Regions from separate parts of the Streptomyces sp. NPDC006733 genome, predicted to be linked through region 1. Evidence: predicted binding sites of a transcription regulator. Region 1 holds the regulator's gene; the other holds the start of a gene.
The links. Region 1 encodes HrcA, which represses chaperone genes, less so after heat shock. Its sites were predicted from a motif close to TTNGCACTCNGNNNNNCNGAGTGCNAA; they were not measured.
Positions count from the first base shown of each region.

Region 2: groL (chaperonin GroEL) is a predicted target of HrcA. The motif match lies at 4,363-4,389, and genes of this name have one in related genera.

Region 1 is NZ_JBEYJD010000008.1:61,949-69,238, reverse strand. It holds gene ABZ721_RS09715 (PDZ domain-containing protein) at 1-1,112, opposite strand, end outside; gene ABZ721_RS09710 (hypothetical protein) at 1,210-1,668, opposite strand; gene ABZ721_RS09705 (16S rRNA (uracil(1498)-N(3))-methyltransferase) at 1,794-2,540, opposite strand; gene ABZ721_RS09700 (nitronate monooxygenase) at 2,537-3,601, opposite strand; gene dnaJ (molecular chaperone DnaJ) at 3,665-4,798, opposite strand; gene hrcA (heat-inducible transcriptional repressor HrcA) at 4,799-5,815, opposite strand; gene ABZ721_RS09685 (MBL fold metallo-hydrolase) at 5,985-6,710, shown strand; gene ABZ721_RS09680 (DUF3097 domain-containing protein) at 6,749-7,290, shown strand, end outside.
Region 2 is NZ_JBEYJD010000001.1:91,594-98,883, forward strand. It holds gene ABZ721_RS00420 (trehalose-6-phosphate synthase) at 1-542, opposite strand, end outside; gene ABZ721_RS00425 (glucosyl-3-phosphoglycerate synthase) at 628-1,608, opposite strand; SAM riboswitch class I at 1,802-1,943, shown strand; gene thrC (threonine synthase) at 1,961-3,256, shown strand; gene ABZ721_RS00435 (MoaD/ThiS family protein) at 3,253-3,528, shown strand; gene ABZ721_RS00440 (cold-shock protein) at 3,935-4,138, shown strand; gene groL (chaperonin GroEL) at 4,545-6,173, shown strand; gene murQ (N-acetylmuramic acid 6-phosphate etherase) at 6,315-7,256, opposite strand.

The DNA of each region.
Region 1 (7,290 bases):
CGGGGCGCGGCGCCGGGCGCCAGACCGGCCGCGGGCGAGAGTTCGAGGGCGTCCTCGCCCTCGGCGTCGGTGACCCAGACGACCTGCTGGTCGCCCCCGCCGCCGAAGGTGCGCGGCAGCCGTGTCCTGACCCCCGGCTGCGCGGCGAGCGCGCGGGCCGGGCCGCCGCGGTGGGTGACCCAGTGCGTGGTGCCGCGGACCTCGACGGCGCTGCCGCGTCCCGTGTGGTCCGGGCGGGCGTCCCCGAGGTGGTGCGCGGCCCGGATCGGGTGCGGCTGCAGGTCGGTGCGCTGGCCGCCGAGGCGGACCGCGACCGGGCGCGGCTCGGCCGACTCCAGGTCGTCGAGCAGGAACAGCTCGCCGGCCGAGGTGTACACGACGCGGGTGCCGTCGGTCGCGGCCTGCCGGGCGTAGAAGCCGTCGAGGGGGGTGTGCCGGCGCAGGTCCGAGCCGTCGGGGAGGCTGGAGTAGAGCGCGCCGGTGCCCTCGTGGTCGGAGAGGAACGCGATGCGGTCCCCCACCCACAGCGGGGATTCGAGGTTGCCGTCCAGGTCCGCGTGCAGCCGCTCGAAGTCGCCGCCGCCCGTCAGGTCGATCCACAGCCTGCCCGCCGTGCCGCCCCGGTAGCGCTTCCAGGCCGCGGCCTCGCGGCCCATCGTCGCCGACAGCAGCAGCACCGCGTCCCCGGGCCCGTACGCCAGATCGCCGACCGGCCCGAACGGCAGGGTGCGCGCCGGCCCGCCGTCCAGCGGCACCGCCCGCGCCCACGTGCGGCGCAGCGAGGGCTGGCCCTGGGTGCTGATCGCGACGACCTCGCCCTGCGGCGTCCAGCCGCGCACCGACGTCCTGCCGCTGCCCCAGTGCGTCAGCCGGGTGGACGGGCCGCCGTCGAGGGGCGCGACGTGCACCTCGGGCGCCCCGTCCCGGGTGGAGGTCCAGGCGACCGTCGTTCCGTCCGGCGAGATGCGGGGATGGCCGACCGGCATGTTGTCCGCGCTGACGCGCCAGGCGCGTCCGCCGTCGAGCGGCGCCACCCAGACGTCGTCCTCGGCGACAAAAGCGACCAACTCACCGTTTACATGCGGATACCGGAGGTACGAAGGCTGTGTCACTCCGCCACATTAACCATGATCGAGGAGGCGAACGAGCGCTTTGTCTTCAGCTCCTGGCGGAGGCGGCGGACGTTTCGGCGGTCGCCCCGGCGTCCTGTCAGGACGTCTTGGATGTCCTCCCGGTGGCCGGTCCCGACGGCGCCGTGCAGTCGCCCAGCCCGCCCACGTCGAAGACCGTGCGCTTGCCGACCTGCGCGGTCAGCCGGCCGCGCACGCAGCGGCCGTCCAACTGCTCGGTGATCCGGCCGGTGACGGTGATCGCCTGCTGGTCGGCGGTCTCGCCCTGGCAGTCCACGGACGCGATGCCCTTGGTCGTCGCGCCGGACGGCCGCGGGCTCGCCGTCCGGGTCGCGGTCGTGGCGCTGTTCACCGAGGCGCTGCACGACAGCCACCGGACGTCGAAGCCGCGGTCCTTCAACGCCCGGGTGCCCAATTGGTCCGTGGTGATCGACACCGCGGAGGCGGTCATCCCGTCGGCCGGATCGCACGCCACCACGCCGCCGAACGCCGCCAGTGCGAGGCCTCCGGCCACTCCCCACTGCTGTAAACGTCTCATACCGGCAGCGTCCCGCGGCCCCGTGCGCCGCACATCGCCCACGCGACGTAGAACGTCCCTTACGGGACACGGAATCGGCCGCACGGCCGCACGGCCGGGCGGCGGGGCCCGGCCGGACCCGCCGGTCAGGACCAGCGGCCGGTGCGCCCCAGCAGCAGCGCGGTGGCGGCGACCCCGGCGGTGGAGGTCCGCAGCACCGTCGGACCCAGCCGGTACGGCTTCGCCCCCGCGGCGGCGAAGGCGTCGAGCTCGTCGGGCGAGACCCCGCCCTCCGGCCCGACGACCAGCACGATGTCTCCCTCGGACGGCAGTTCGGCGTCGGCCAGCGGCGCGGAGCCCTCCTCGTGCAGGACCGCGGCGAACGCGGCCCCGCCGAGCAGGCCCGCCAGCTGCCGGGTCGTCATCATCTCGGCGACCTCGGGGAACCGCAGCCGCCGCGACTGCTTCGCGGCCTCCCGCGCCGTCGAGCGCCACTTGGCGAGCGCCTTGGCGCCGCGGTCGCCGCGCCACTGGGTGATGCAGCGGGACGCCGCCCACGGCACGATCGCGTCGACGCCGGTCTCCGTCATCGTCTCGACGGCCAACTCGCCGCGGTCGCCCTTGGGGAGCGCCTGCACGACCGTGATCCGCGGCGCCCGCGCCGGTTCCGTGCGCAGCTCCGAGACCGCGACCTCCAGCCGGTCCTTGCCCTCGACGGAGGCGACCACCCCGTACCCGCCCGCGCCCTCGCCGTCGGTCAGGACGATCTCCTCGCCGACCGCGAGCCGCCGCACGGACACCGCGTGCCGCCCCTCGGCGCCGGACAGGACGACCCGGCCGCCGCCCGCCTCCCGCAACTGCCCGGGTTCGACGATGAATACCGGCGCGGTCATCCGCATGCCTTCCGTACTGTGTCGAGTTCCTTCATGAGCACGGCGACGAGTTCCGCCGCCGGCAGCGCGCGCGCCAGCCGGTGTCCCTGCCCCGCCCACAGCGCCATCGCCTGCGGATCCCCGGCCGCCGCGGCGGCCTTGCGGATGCCCGCGGTCAGATGGTGGATCTGCGGGTACCCGGCGGGCGCGTACGGCCCGTGCTCCCGCATGAAGCGGTTGACCAGCCCGCGCGCCGGCCGCCCGGAGAACGCCCGGGTGAACTCGGTGCGGGCGTAGACCGGATCGGTGATGGCGCGCTTGTGCAGCGCGTTGGCCCCGGACTCCGGGCAGACGAGGAACGCGGTGCCCAGCTGCGCGGCGTCCGCGCCCACCGCCAGGACGGCAGCGATCTGGTTGCCGCGCATCAGCCCGCCCGTCGCGATGACGGGCAGCTGGACGGCCTCGCGGACCTGCGGGACGAGCGTCAGCAGCCCGAACCCCGCGTGGTCCAGCTCCGGGTCGTCCCGGTGGGTGCCCTGGTGGCCGCCCGCCTCCGTCCCCTGGACGCAGACCGCGTCGGCGCCCGCCCACTGGGCGGCGAGCGCCTCGGCGGGGGTGGTCACCGTCACCACGGTGTACGTCCCCACCTTCGCGAACGCGTCGAAGACCGGCCGGTCCGGGCAGCCGAACGTGAAGCTGACGACGGGGACCGGGTTGTCCAGCAGTATCGCGACCTTGGCGTCGTACGCGTCGTCCTGCCCCGACTCGGGGTCGCCCAGGGGCGTGGAGTACCAGGCGGCCTCGCCCGCGAGCTGCTCGGCGTAGACCTCGATGGCGGACCGGTCCGCGGTGTCCGGCTGCGGCGTGAACAGGTTCACCCCGAACGGTTTCGACGTCAGGTCGCGCAGCTGCCGGATCTCCTCGTACATCGCTTCCGGCGTCTTGTAGCCGGCGGCGAGGAATCCCAGGCCGCCGGCGTCGCCCACGGCCGCGGCGAGCCGCGGGGTGGAGCCGCCGCCAGCCATCGGCGCCTGGATGATCGGGGACTCCGAGAACGACGAGAGATCGGTCAACGGGGACATACGCCCATCGTTTCACGCCGGGCGGGCCCGAACAGGTCGGACCCGCCCGGCGGGGCGGCGGCCTCAGCGGCCGTTGAAAGCGTCCTTCAACCGGGAGAACAGCCCCTGCTGGCCGGGCTGGAAGTGGCCGGTGGGCCGCTCCTCGCCGCGCAGCTTGGCCAGCTGCCGCAGCAGGTCCTCCTGGGCGGCGTCGAGCTTGTTCGGCGTGATGACCTCGACGTGCACGATCAGGTCACCGCGGCCGCCACCGCGCAGATGGGTCACCCCGCGCTGGTGCAGCGGGATCGACTGGCCGGACTGCGTGCCCGGCCGGACGTCGATCTCCTCCATGCCGTCGAGCGTCTCCAGCGGGCACTTGGTGCCCAGGGCCGCCGCCGTCATCGGGATCGTCACCGTGCAGTGCAGGTCGTCACCGCGCCGCTGGAAGGTCGGGTGCGGAAGCTCCCGGATCTCCACGTACAGGTCGCCGGCGGGGCCGCCGCCGGGGCCGACCTCGCCCTCGCCCGCCAGCTGGATGCGGGTGCCGTTGTCGACGCCCGCCGGGATCTTGACCGTGAGCGTACGGCGGGACCTGACCCGGCCGTCGCCCGCGCACTCGGGGCACGGGGTCGGCACCACGGTGCCGAAACCCTGGCACTGCGGGCACGGCCGCGAGGTCATGACCTGGCCCAGGAAGGACCGGGTGACCTGCGAGACCTCACCGCGACCGCGGCACATGTCGCAGGTCTGGGCCGCCGTGCCGGGCGCCGCGCCCTCGCCGGAGCAGGTGCCGCACGTCACCGCCGTGTCGACCTGGAGGTCCTTGGTGGTCCCGAAGGCCGCCTCGTCCAGCTCGATCTCCAGCCGGATCATGGCGTCCTGGCCGCGCCGGGTCCGCGACCGCGGACCGCGCTGCTGGGACTGCCCGAAGAAGGCGTCCATGATGTCGCTGAAGTTGCCGAAACCGGCACCGAAGCCGCCCGCGCCCGCCCCGCCCTGCGACGACAGCGGATCGCCGCCCAGGTCGTAGACCTGCTTCTTCGCCGGGTCGGAGAGCACCTCGTAAGCGGCGTTGATCTCCTTGAAGCGCTCCTGGGTCTTCGGATCCGGATTCACGTCCGGATGCAGCTCGCGCGCGAGGCGGCGGAAGGCCTTCTTGATCTCGTCCTGTCCGGCGTCACGGCGCACGCCAAGGACCGCGTAATAGTCCGTGGCCACCTACGACTCCGCCAGGATCTGTCCGACGTAACGTGCCACTGCGCGTACCGCTCCCATCGTTCCGGGGTAGTCCATGCGGGTCGGGCCGACCACACCGAGTTTGGCGACTGCCTCGTCGCCCGAACCGTAGCCGACTGCCACAACGGATGTGGAATTCAGGCCCTCGTGAAAATTCTCATGACCGATCCGCACCGTCATGCCCGAGTCGTTGGCCTCGCCGAGGAGCTTGAGGAGCACCATCTGCTCCTCCAGGGCTTCCATCACGGGCCGGATCGTCATCGGGAAGTCGTGGTTGAAGCGCGTGAGGTTGGCCGCGCCGCCGAGCATGATCCGCTCCTCGGTCTCCTCCACGAGCGTCTCCAGCAGCGTCGCCAGCAGGATCGACACCGACGGCCGGTCGTCGTACTCGAAGCCGTCCGGCAGGTCCGCCACCAGCGGCGGGACGTCCGCGAAGCGGCGGCCCACCACCCGGGCGTTCAGCCGGGCGCGCACGTCGGCGAGGAGCGTGTCGCTCACCGGCGCCGGGCAGTCGATGAGCCGCTGCTCGACGCGTCCGGTGTCCGTGATGAGGACCAGCATGATCCGGGCCGGCGCCAGCGCCAGCAGCTCGACGTGCCGCACCGAGGAGCGGGTGAGCGAGGGGTACTGGACGACGGCGACCTGCCGGGTGAGCTGCGCGAGCAGCCGAACGGTGCGGCCCACCACGTCGTCCAGGTCGACCGCGCCGTCCAGGAAGTTCTGGATCGCGCGCCGCTCGGCGGATGTGAGCGGCTTCACCCCGGCGAGCTTGTCGACGAAGAGCCGGTAGCCCTTGTCCGTCGGGATCCGGCCCGCGCTGGTGTGGGGCTGGTGGATGTAGCCCTCCTCCTCCAGCGCCGCCATGTCGTTGCGCACCGTGGCGGGCGAGACGCCCAGGCCATGGCGTTCGGTGAGCGCCTTGGAGCCGACCGGCTCCTCCGTGCCCACATAGTCCTGGACGATGGCGCGCAGGACCTCGAGTCTGCGTTCGCTGAGCATCGCGCACACCTCCAGCCGTAGTTACCACGCCGGCCCTGCCGGGCCTGGCACTCATCCGATACGAGTGCCAGCGTCCTTCGCAGTCAGTGTACGGCGGAGTAGCAAGAGCAGGGCAAGGGTCGGGCAGCGTAGCGCGCGGGGAGGGTCCCCGCGGCGATAGCGTCGCCCCGTGGATACCGCAGAGTCCGGCGCCGACGGCTGGGAGCAGCTGGCTCCCGGCGTCGCCCGCCGCCGTCTTCCCTTCCTGGACGTGACGATCGGCCTGGTCGTCGGTGACGAGGGCGTCCTGCTCATCGACACCGGCTCCACCGTCGCCGAGGGCGCTCGACTCCGGCTGCGGGTGCGGGAGCTGACCGGACGCCCTGTGACGCACATCGCCCTCACCCACGGACACTTCGACCACGTCTTCGGCACCGCCGCCTTCCCCGGGGTGCGGGTGTACGGGCACCCGGCGCTCGACGGCTGCCTGGAGCACGGCCGCGACGCGCTGCGCGAGGACGCCGTCACCTACGGCGTCGGCCCCGGGCCCGCGGCCGAGGCGGCCGCCGCGCTGGTCCGCCCGGACCGGCTGGTGGACGACACGCTCGACCTCGACCTCGGCGGCGGCCGCAGGGTCACGCTCTTCCACCCCGGCCCCGGCCACACCCCCCACGACCTGGCCGTCCACGTGCCGGGCACGCCCGCCGTCGTCTTCTGCGGCGACCTGGTGGAGGAGTCCGGCGAACCCCAGGCGGGCCCCGACGCGGACCCGGCCGGCTGGCCGGCGGCCCTCGACCGGCTGCTCTCGGTGGGCGGCGGGGCGGCTCTCTACGTCCCCGGCCACGGCGCCGTCGTGGACGCCCGCTTCGTCCGCGCCCAACGCGACGCGCTGACGGCCCGGTTCGCCGCGTCGTAGCCCGTGTCCCGCCCGCGGCTCTGGGTACGATCCGCCCCATGCGCAGCAGAGAATACGGCCCGGACCTCACCCCGCCCTGGAAGAAGAGCGTGCCCGCGCCCGAGGTGGCGGCGGAGCCGGACCTGGTGGTGGAGGAGGTCTCGACCGGCTTCTGCGGGGCGGTGGTCCGCTGCGAGAAGACGGCGGAGGGGCTGACCGTGACCCTGGAGGACCGCTTCGGCAAGCACCGGGTCTTCCCGATGGAGCCGCGCGGCTTCCTGCTCGACGGCAGAGCCGTCACCCTGGTGCGGCCGCGCGCCGGAGGTCCGGGCGCGCCGCGCGGGCAGCGGCGCGGGCCGCTGCTGTCCGCGTCGGGCTCGATCGCGGTGCAGGGCGCCCGCGCCCGGGTGGCGCGGGCCGGCCGCATCTACGTGGAGGGCCGGCACGACGCGGAGCTGGTCGAGCGGGTCTGGGGCCACGACCTGCGCGTCGAGGGCGTCGTGGTCGAGTACCTGGAGGGCATCGACGACCTCCCGGCGATCGTCGAGGCGTTCTCCCCCGGCCCGGACGCCCGCCTCGGCGTCCTCGTCGACCACCTGGT
Region 2 (7,290 bases), on a different contig from region 1:
AAGTAGTCCGGCGGCGCCCACGGGGTGTGCGAGAAGTGCCCGATCCGCAGGTCCGGGCGGCGCTCGCGCAGCAGCGCGGGGGCCAGCGACAGGTGGTAGTCCTGCACCAGGACGGTGGCGCCCTCCGCGGCCTCCTCGGCGAGCGCGTCCGCGAAGGCGGCGTTGTACGTCTCGTAGGACGCCCAGTCCTGCCGGAAGTCCTCGTCGAGGAGGGGTTCCAGGTGGGTCTGGAAGAGCAGGTGGTGGACGAACCACAGCACGGAGTTGGCGATGGAGTTGTACGCGGCGCCGAAGACGTCCGGCTCGATGCCCAGCATGCGCGTCTGCGCGTCGCCCTCGCCGCGGCGGACCGCCTCGCGGTCGCCCTCGCTCATGGCCGCGCACACCCAGACCGCCCCGGCGTCGGGGCCGATGGCGCTGAGCCCGGACACCAGGCCGCCGCCGCCGCGCTTGGCGGTGAGGGTGCCGTCCTCCCCGAGGGTGTACGAGACGGGTCCGCGGTTGGAGGCGACGAGGATCGGGGCTGCGCGATGAGCGACCATGCCGCCAGCCTAGCCAGGTGTCCCGCGACGCAAACGTGCTGGCGGCGCGCGGCGGGGTCACGCCCCCCGCGCGGGACGGAACCGGTTAGCCCGTGCGGCGGGCAGCGCGGTGGCTGAGGTATTCGGGGACGGTGATCATGGGAGGGCGCTCCTCCGCCGCCACCTCGTGCGTCGAGGGTTCGAAGCCGCCGTCCGCTCCCCGGTTGAACTGGGTGAGGACGGGGCGCACCAGCTGGCCGCGGGCGAGCCGGACCTGGGCGGTGCGGTAGATCGTGGCGGCCATCCGGCCGAGCGCCTGGCCGTCCTGGTGGCGGTGGTGGCGTACTCCCACGTCCACCTGGGCCAGGGCGTCCAGGCCGACGGTGTTCAGCGCGTCGACGAGCATGCCGAGCTCGACGCCGTAGCCGACGGGGAAGGGCAGCCGCTCCAGCAGGGAGCGGCGGGCCGCGTACTCGCCGCCCAGCGGCTGCACGAAGCCCGCCAGCAGCGGCCAGTGCAGGTTGAGCAGGGGGCGGGCGACGAGCTCGGTGACGCGGCCGCCGCCGGCCGGCACCACCGTGTCGCCGGTTTCGAGCGGGCGGTCGTACATGGCCTTGACCAGCTGGACACCGGGCTCGGTCAGCAGCGGTCCGATGATCCCGTGGACGAAGCGGGCGTCGAAGTCGCGCAGGTCCGCGTCGACGAAGCAGACGATCTCGCCGCTCGTCACCAGGAGCGACCGCCACAGCACCTCGCCCTTGCCGGGCACCGCGGGCAGGCCGGGGAGTATCTCGTCCCGGTGCACGACCCTGGCTCCGGCGCGGGCCGAGACCTCCGCCGTACGGTCCGTGGAGCCCGAGTCGATCACGATCAGTTCGTCCACGAGCGGGACGGGCCCGCTCATCAGCTCGTCGCGGATGGTGCGCACGATCGCACCGACCGTGGCCTCCTCGTCGAGGGCGGGCAGCACCACGCTGACCGTGCCCCGGTCGCCCGCGGAGCGCTTGGCCGCGCGCAGCCGGTCGAGGGGGCGGTCGGCGGCGGACCAGGACCGTCGATCGAGCCAGCGCTCCACCTCTTGCAGCACGTGCGTGACTCCCTGATCGTGGGTGACGGGCGGATTCCACCCCGCGGCGGACCCCTGTGTGACCCATCTCGCGGTACGGACGACCCTCTCAAGTGTCGGGCTCGTCGGTTACAGTCTTGAACAACGCGAGTGACCACCGCATGCCGGGGTCACCACGGAAAACAAATGCCCGGGCGTGAGCCCGGTGCCACAGCGCTCATCCAGAGGGACTGAGGGAACGGCCCGCAGAAGTCCCGGCAACCCTCCCGCCACATCTCGTCGTCGACGACGCGAGGCCAGGTGGGGAAGGTGCCAATTCCGTCTCGTGGCGATCGTCGCCGCGGGGAAGATGAGGAGAAAGGGCCTCGCCGTCATGGCTGTGCAGACCATCGACACCACTGGAACCACCCCGGACACCGGAGCCGACTTCGGCCCCGCCGTCGCCCTCTCCTGCCGCGAGTGCGGAGAACGCGTCGCGCTCGGTCCGGTCTTCGCCTGCCAGGAGTGTTTCGGGCCGCTCGAAGTGGCCTACGACCTCCCCACCGGTGACCCGGAAGCGCTGCGCAAGCAGATCGAGTCCGGCCCGGCGAACATCTGGCGCTACGCGCCGCTGCTGCCCGTCCCGGCCGACGTGGTCGACAAGCCCAACCTGAACCCGGGCTGGACCAAGCTGGTCAAGGCCGACAACCTGGCCCGCGAGCTGGGCGTCACCGGCGGCCTGTACGTCAAGGACGACTCCGGCAACCCGACGCACTCCTTCAAGGACCGCGTCGTGGCCATCGCCCTGGAGGCCGCCCGCACCTTCGGCCTCACCACGCTCTCCTGCTCCTCCACGGGCAACCTGGCGGGCGCCGTCGGCGCCGCCGCCGCCCGCGCCGGCTTCCGCTCCTGCGTGTTCATCCCGCACGACCTGGAGGCCGGCAAGGTCGTCATGGCCGCGGTGTACGGCGGCGAGCTGGTCGGCATCGAGGGCAACTACGACGACGTGAACCGGTTCTGCTCCGAGCTGATCGGCGACCCGATCGGCGAGGACTGGGGCTTCGTCAACGTCAACCTGCGCCCGTACTACGGCGAGGGCTCCAAGACCCTGGCGTACGAGATCTGCGAGCAGCTCGGCTGGCGGCTGCCGGACCAGATCGTCATCCCGATCGCGTCCGGTTCGCAGCTCACGAAGATCGACAAGGGGCTCCAGGAGCTGATCAAGCTCGGCCTGGTCGAGGAGAAGCCCTACAAGATCTACGGCGCGCAGGCCGAGGGCTGCTCCCCGGTCTCCGCGGCCTTCAAGGCCGGCCACGACGTCGTGCGCCCGGTGAAGCCGGACACGATCGCCAAGTCGCTGGCGATCGGCAACCCGGCCGACGGCCCGTACGTGCTCGACATCGCCCGCCGCACCGGCGGAGCGGTCGAGGACGTCACCGACGAGCAGTGCGTGGCCGCGATCAAGCTGCTGGCCCGCACCGAGGGCATCTTCGCCGAGACCGCGGGCGGGGTGACCGTCGGCGTCCTGCAGAAGCTCATCGAGACCGGTCAGCTCGACCCGTCGCTGGAGACCGTCGTCCTCAACACCGGTGACGGCCTGAAGACCCTGGACGCGGTCGCTCCGACCACCGGCCCGACCGCCGTCATCCGCCCGACCGTTGCCGCGTTCCGAGAGGCTGGCCTCGCATGAGTGCTTCTGTTCGTATCCCGACCATTCTGCGCACCTATACCGGCGGCCAGTCGGAAGTACCGGCCGAGGGTTCGACACTCTCCGAGATCCTCGAGTCGCTGGAGAAGAACCACGCGGGTATTTCGGCGCGCGTTCTCGACGACACGGGCAAGCTGCGGCGCTTTGTGAACGTCTATGTCAATGACGACGACGTGCGCTTTTCCGAAGGTCTGCAGACCTCCGTCCCGGACGGTGCGAATGTCTCGATCATTCCGGCGGTAGCCGGGGGCTGACCTCCGTCCCTACCCAGCGCGGCGTGAACTCATGCCCCGCCCACCCTGTGGTGGGCGGGGCATTTGAGTGTGGGGCGGTAGTTGAATCGAGGTACAGTTGCGCTGGACTCCCGCCTCCCCCTCCGCTGGGTTCGGCGATTTATCGCCAAATTCGCGAGATGATTGTCGTGTAGGCGAAGTATGTCCAGTCCGAGTTGCCCCGGATCCTTGTTGTTCATCCCTTTATTTCCGATCGGTCGTGCCCAGAATTCTCGTCTGATTGACCTGTTGCAGAGGGCATCCGTACGGATACATTCGGCCGCGGTCGACGCGTTCCGGCGCCGCCCCCAACCTTGGTGGGGGTGAGGTCTGACCCGGGTCCGCGAAGTGCGGATTCGCGATAGGGCCAGCAATAGGGGAGTTAGGGATGGCTCAGGGCACCGTCAAGTGGTTCAACGCGGAGAAGGGCTACGGCTTCATCGCGGTCGACGGTGGTGCGGATGTCTTCGTCCACTACAGCGCGATCCAGATGGACGGCTACCGCACCCTCGAAGAAGGCCAGCGAGTCGAGTTCGAGATCTCGCAAGGTCAGAAGGGGCCGCAGGCAGACATGGTCCGCCTGGCCGGCTGAAGCTCCGGAGCGTCGCCGACGACGCTACGCACTCACGCCGAAGGGTCCGTGTCCCGTCAGGGGCGCGGGCCCTTCGTGCGTCCTGGTGCGGGACGCGGCTGCGGGGCGCGCGGGGCGCCCGTGGCGCGGCGGCGGGGCGCCAGGGAGGCCGCCCGGGGGGCGGCTCGGGTGGTGGGGACGGGGGCGCGCGACGCCGCTCCGGGACCCCGAGTTGTCCACAGTCGCTTGCACTCGACTAGGGCGAGTGCTAATCATTGGCGTTAGCACTCTGACAGTGAGAGTGACAGAAGGACCGGGTCGGCGAGGCCCGTTCGACCGCTGGGAAGAGCCCGGCGATCGGCAGGCCGTCCGTCGCGGGCGCCACGCGGTCCACTGAAATCCACCCCTGTCCGGGAGGACCACTTCTATGGCCAAGATCATCGCGTTCAACGAGGAAGCTCGGCGCGGCCTCGAGCGCGGGATGAACCAGCTCGCCGACGCCGTCAAGGTCACCCTCGGCCCGAAGGGCCGCAACGTCGTCCTCGAGAAGAAGTGGGGCGCCCCCACGATCACCAACGATGGTGTTTCCATCGCCAAGGAGATCGAGCTCGAGGACCCGTACGAGAAGATCGGCGCCGAGCTGGTCAAGGAAGTCGCGAAGAAGACCGACGACGTCGCCGGTGACGGCACGACGACCGCGACCGTTCTCGCCCAGGCCCTCGTCAAGGAAGGCCTCCGCAACGTAGCCGCGGGCGCCAACCCGATGGCCCTCAAGCGCGGCATCGAGAAGGCCGTCGAGGCCGTCTCCGCCCAGCTGCTCGAGCAGGCCAAGGACGTGGAGACCAAGGAGCAGATCGCTTCGACGGCCTCCATCTCCGCCGCCGACACCCAGATCGGCGAGCTCATCGCCGAGGCGATGGACAAGGTCGGCAAGGAAGGCGTCATCACCGTCGAGGAGTCGCAGACCTTCGGGCTCGAGCTCGAGCTCACCGAGGGCATGCGCTTCGACAAGGGCTTCATCTCCGCGTACTTCGCGACCGACCTGGAGCGCATGGAGTCGTCGCTCGACGACCCGTACATCCTGATCGTCAACTCGAAGATCGGGTCGGTCAAGGACCTGCTCCCGCTCCTCGAGAAGGTCATGCAGTCCGGCAAGCCGCTGCTGATCATCGCCGAGGACGTCGAGGGCGAGGCGCTCTCCACCCTCGTCGTCAACAAGATCCGTGGCACCTTCAAGTCCGTCGCCGTCAAGGCCCCGGGCTTCGGTGACCGCCGCAAGGCCATGCTCGGCGACATCGCCATCCTCACCGGTGGCACCGTCATCTCCGAGGAGGTCGGCCTCAAGCTGGAGAACGCCGGTCTCGACCTGCTCGGCCGTGCCCGCAAGGTCGTCATCACCAAGGACGAGACCACGATCGTGGACGGTGCCGGCGAGGCCGACCAGGTCGCCGGTCGCGTCAACCAGATCCGTGCCGAGATCGAGAACTCGGACTCGGACTACGACCGCGAGAAGCTCCAGGAGCGCCTGGCGAAGCTCGCGGGCGGCGTGGCCGTCATCAAGGCCGGTGCCGCGACGGAGGTTGAGCTCAAGGAGCGCAAGCACCGCATCGAGGACGCCGTTCGCAACGCGAAGGCCGCCGTCGAAGAGGGCATCGTCGCCGGTGGTGGCGTCGCTCTCATCCAGGCCGCCGTCGCGTTCGAGAAGCTTGAGCTCGAAGGTGACGAGGCGACCGGCGCCGCGATCGTGAAGCTGGCCCTCGAGGCCCCGCTGAAGCAGATCGCCGTCAACGGTGGCCTCGAAGGCGGCGTCGTTGTGGAGAAGGTCCGCAACCTGCCCATCGGTCACGGCCTGAACGCCGCGACCGGCGAGTACGTCGACATGATCGCCGAAGGCATCATCGACCCCGCCAAGGTCACGCGCTCCGCGCTGCAGAACGCGGCCTCCATCGCCGCGCTCTTCCTCACCACGGAAGCCGTCATCGCCGACAAGCCCGAGAAGGCCGGAGCCGGCGCCGGCGCCGGTGGCGGCATGCCCGGCGGCGACATGGACTTCTGACCTTCCGGTCAGATCTCCGCACGCTCCCCGCAGTACGACCGAGGGCGGCATCCCCAGCAGGGGGTGCCGCCCTCGGGCGTTTCCGTCACCGCGTCCGTTTCCAGCGGCCCGCCGGACGGATCCGGCGGGCCGCGGGGGCCGTCAGGCGCCGGCCGACTCCAGGGCCGCGCGCAGGTGCCCGTTGCTCTTGGCCAGCAGCCGCGCCGCCGTGGAGGCGTCCACCCCGGCCAGGATCGCCAGGACGGCGTGCTTGACCTCGCCGTCCGCCGCGGCCAGCGCCGCCTCGATCGTGGCGTCCGGCGCCCCCGTCGCCAGCGCGACGATCCGCCGCGAGCGCGCCCGCAGCTTCTCGTTGGACGCCCGGACGTCGACCATGAGGTTCCCGTACGTCTTGCCGAGCCGGATCATCGTGATCGTCGAGAGCATGTTCAGCACGAGCTTCTGCGCCGTGCCGGACTTCAGCCGGGTCGACCCGGTGAGCAGCTCGGGCCCGACCACGACCTCGATGCCGTGCTCGGCCGCCGCCGCGAGCGGCGAGTGCGCGTTGCAGGACAGCCCGACGGTGAGCGCCCCGAGCGACCGCGCGTGCTCGACGGCGCCGATCGCGTACGGGGTGCGGCCGGACGCCGAGACGCCCACGACGGTGTCGTCGGGCCCCAGGGCCAGCGCGTCCAGGTCGGCGGCGGCCAGCGCCTTGCTGTCCTCGGCCCCCTCCACCGCGGTGACCATCGCTTCCGGGCCGCCCGCGATCAGGCCGACGACCTGCCCGGGATCGGTGTTGAACGTCGGCGGGCACTCGCTCGCGTCGAGCACGCCCATCCGGCCGGCGGTGCCGGCCCCGGCGTAGAGCAGCCGCCCGCCGCGCGCCATCCGCTCGGCGATGTCGTCGATGGCCGCGGCGATGGCCGGCAGCTGGGCCGCGACCGCGGCCGGGACGGTGGCGTCCTCGGCGTTCATCGTCCGGGCGATCTCCAGGGTGGACTGCCGGTCGATCTCGGAGAGCTCGGGCCGGAACGCCTCGGTGGTGAGGGTTTCCAGCTCCTTGCGCAGCTCGGTGTAGGCGGAGTCGGTGGAGGGGGACATGCCGTTCGTACGTCCTTACGTGAAGCGGTGAGCC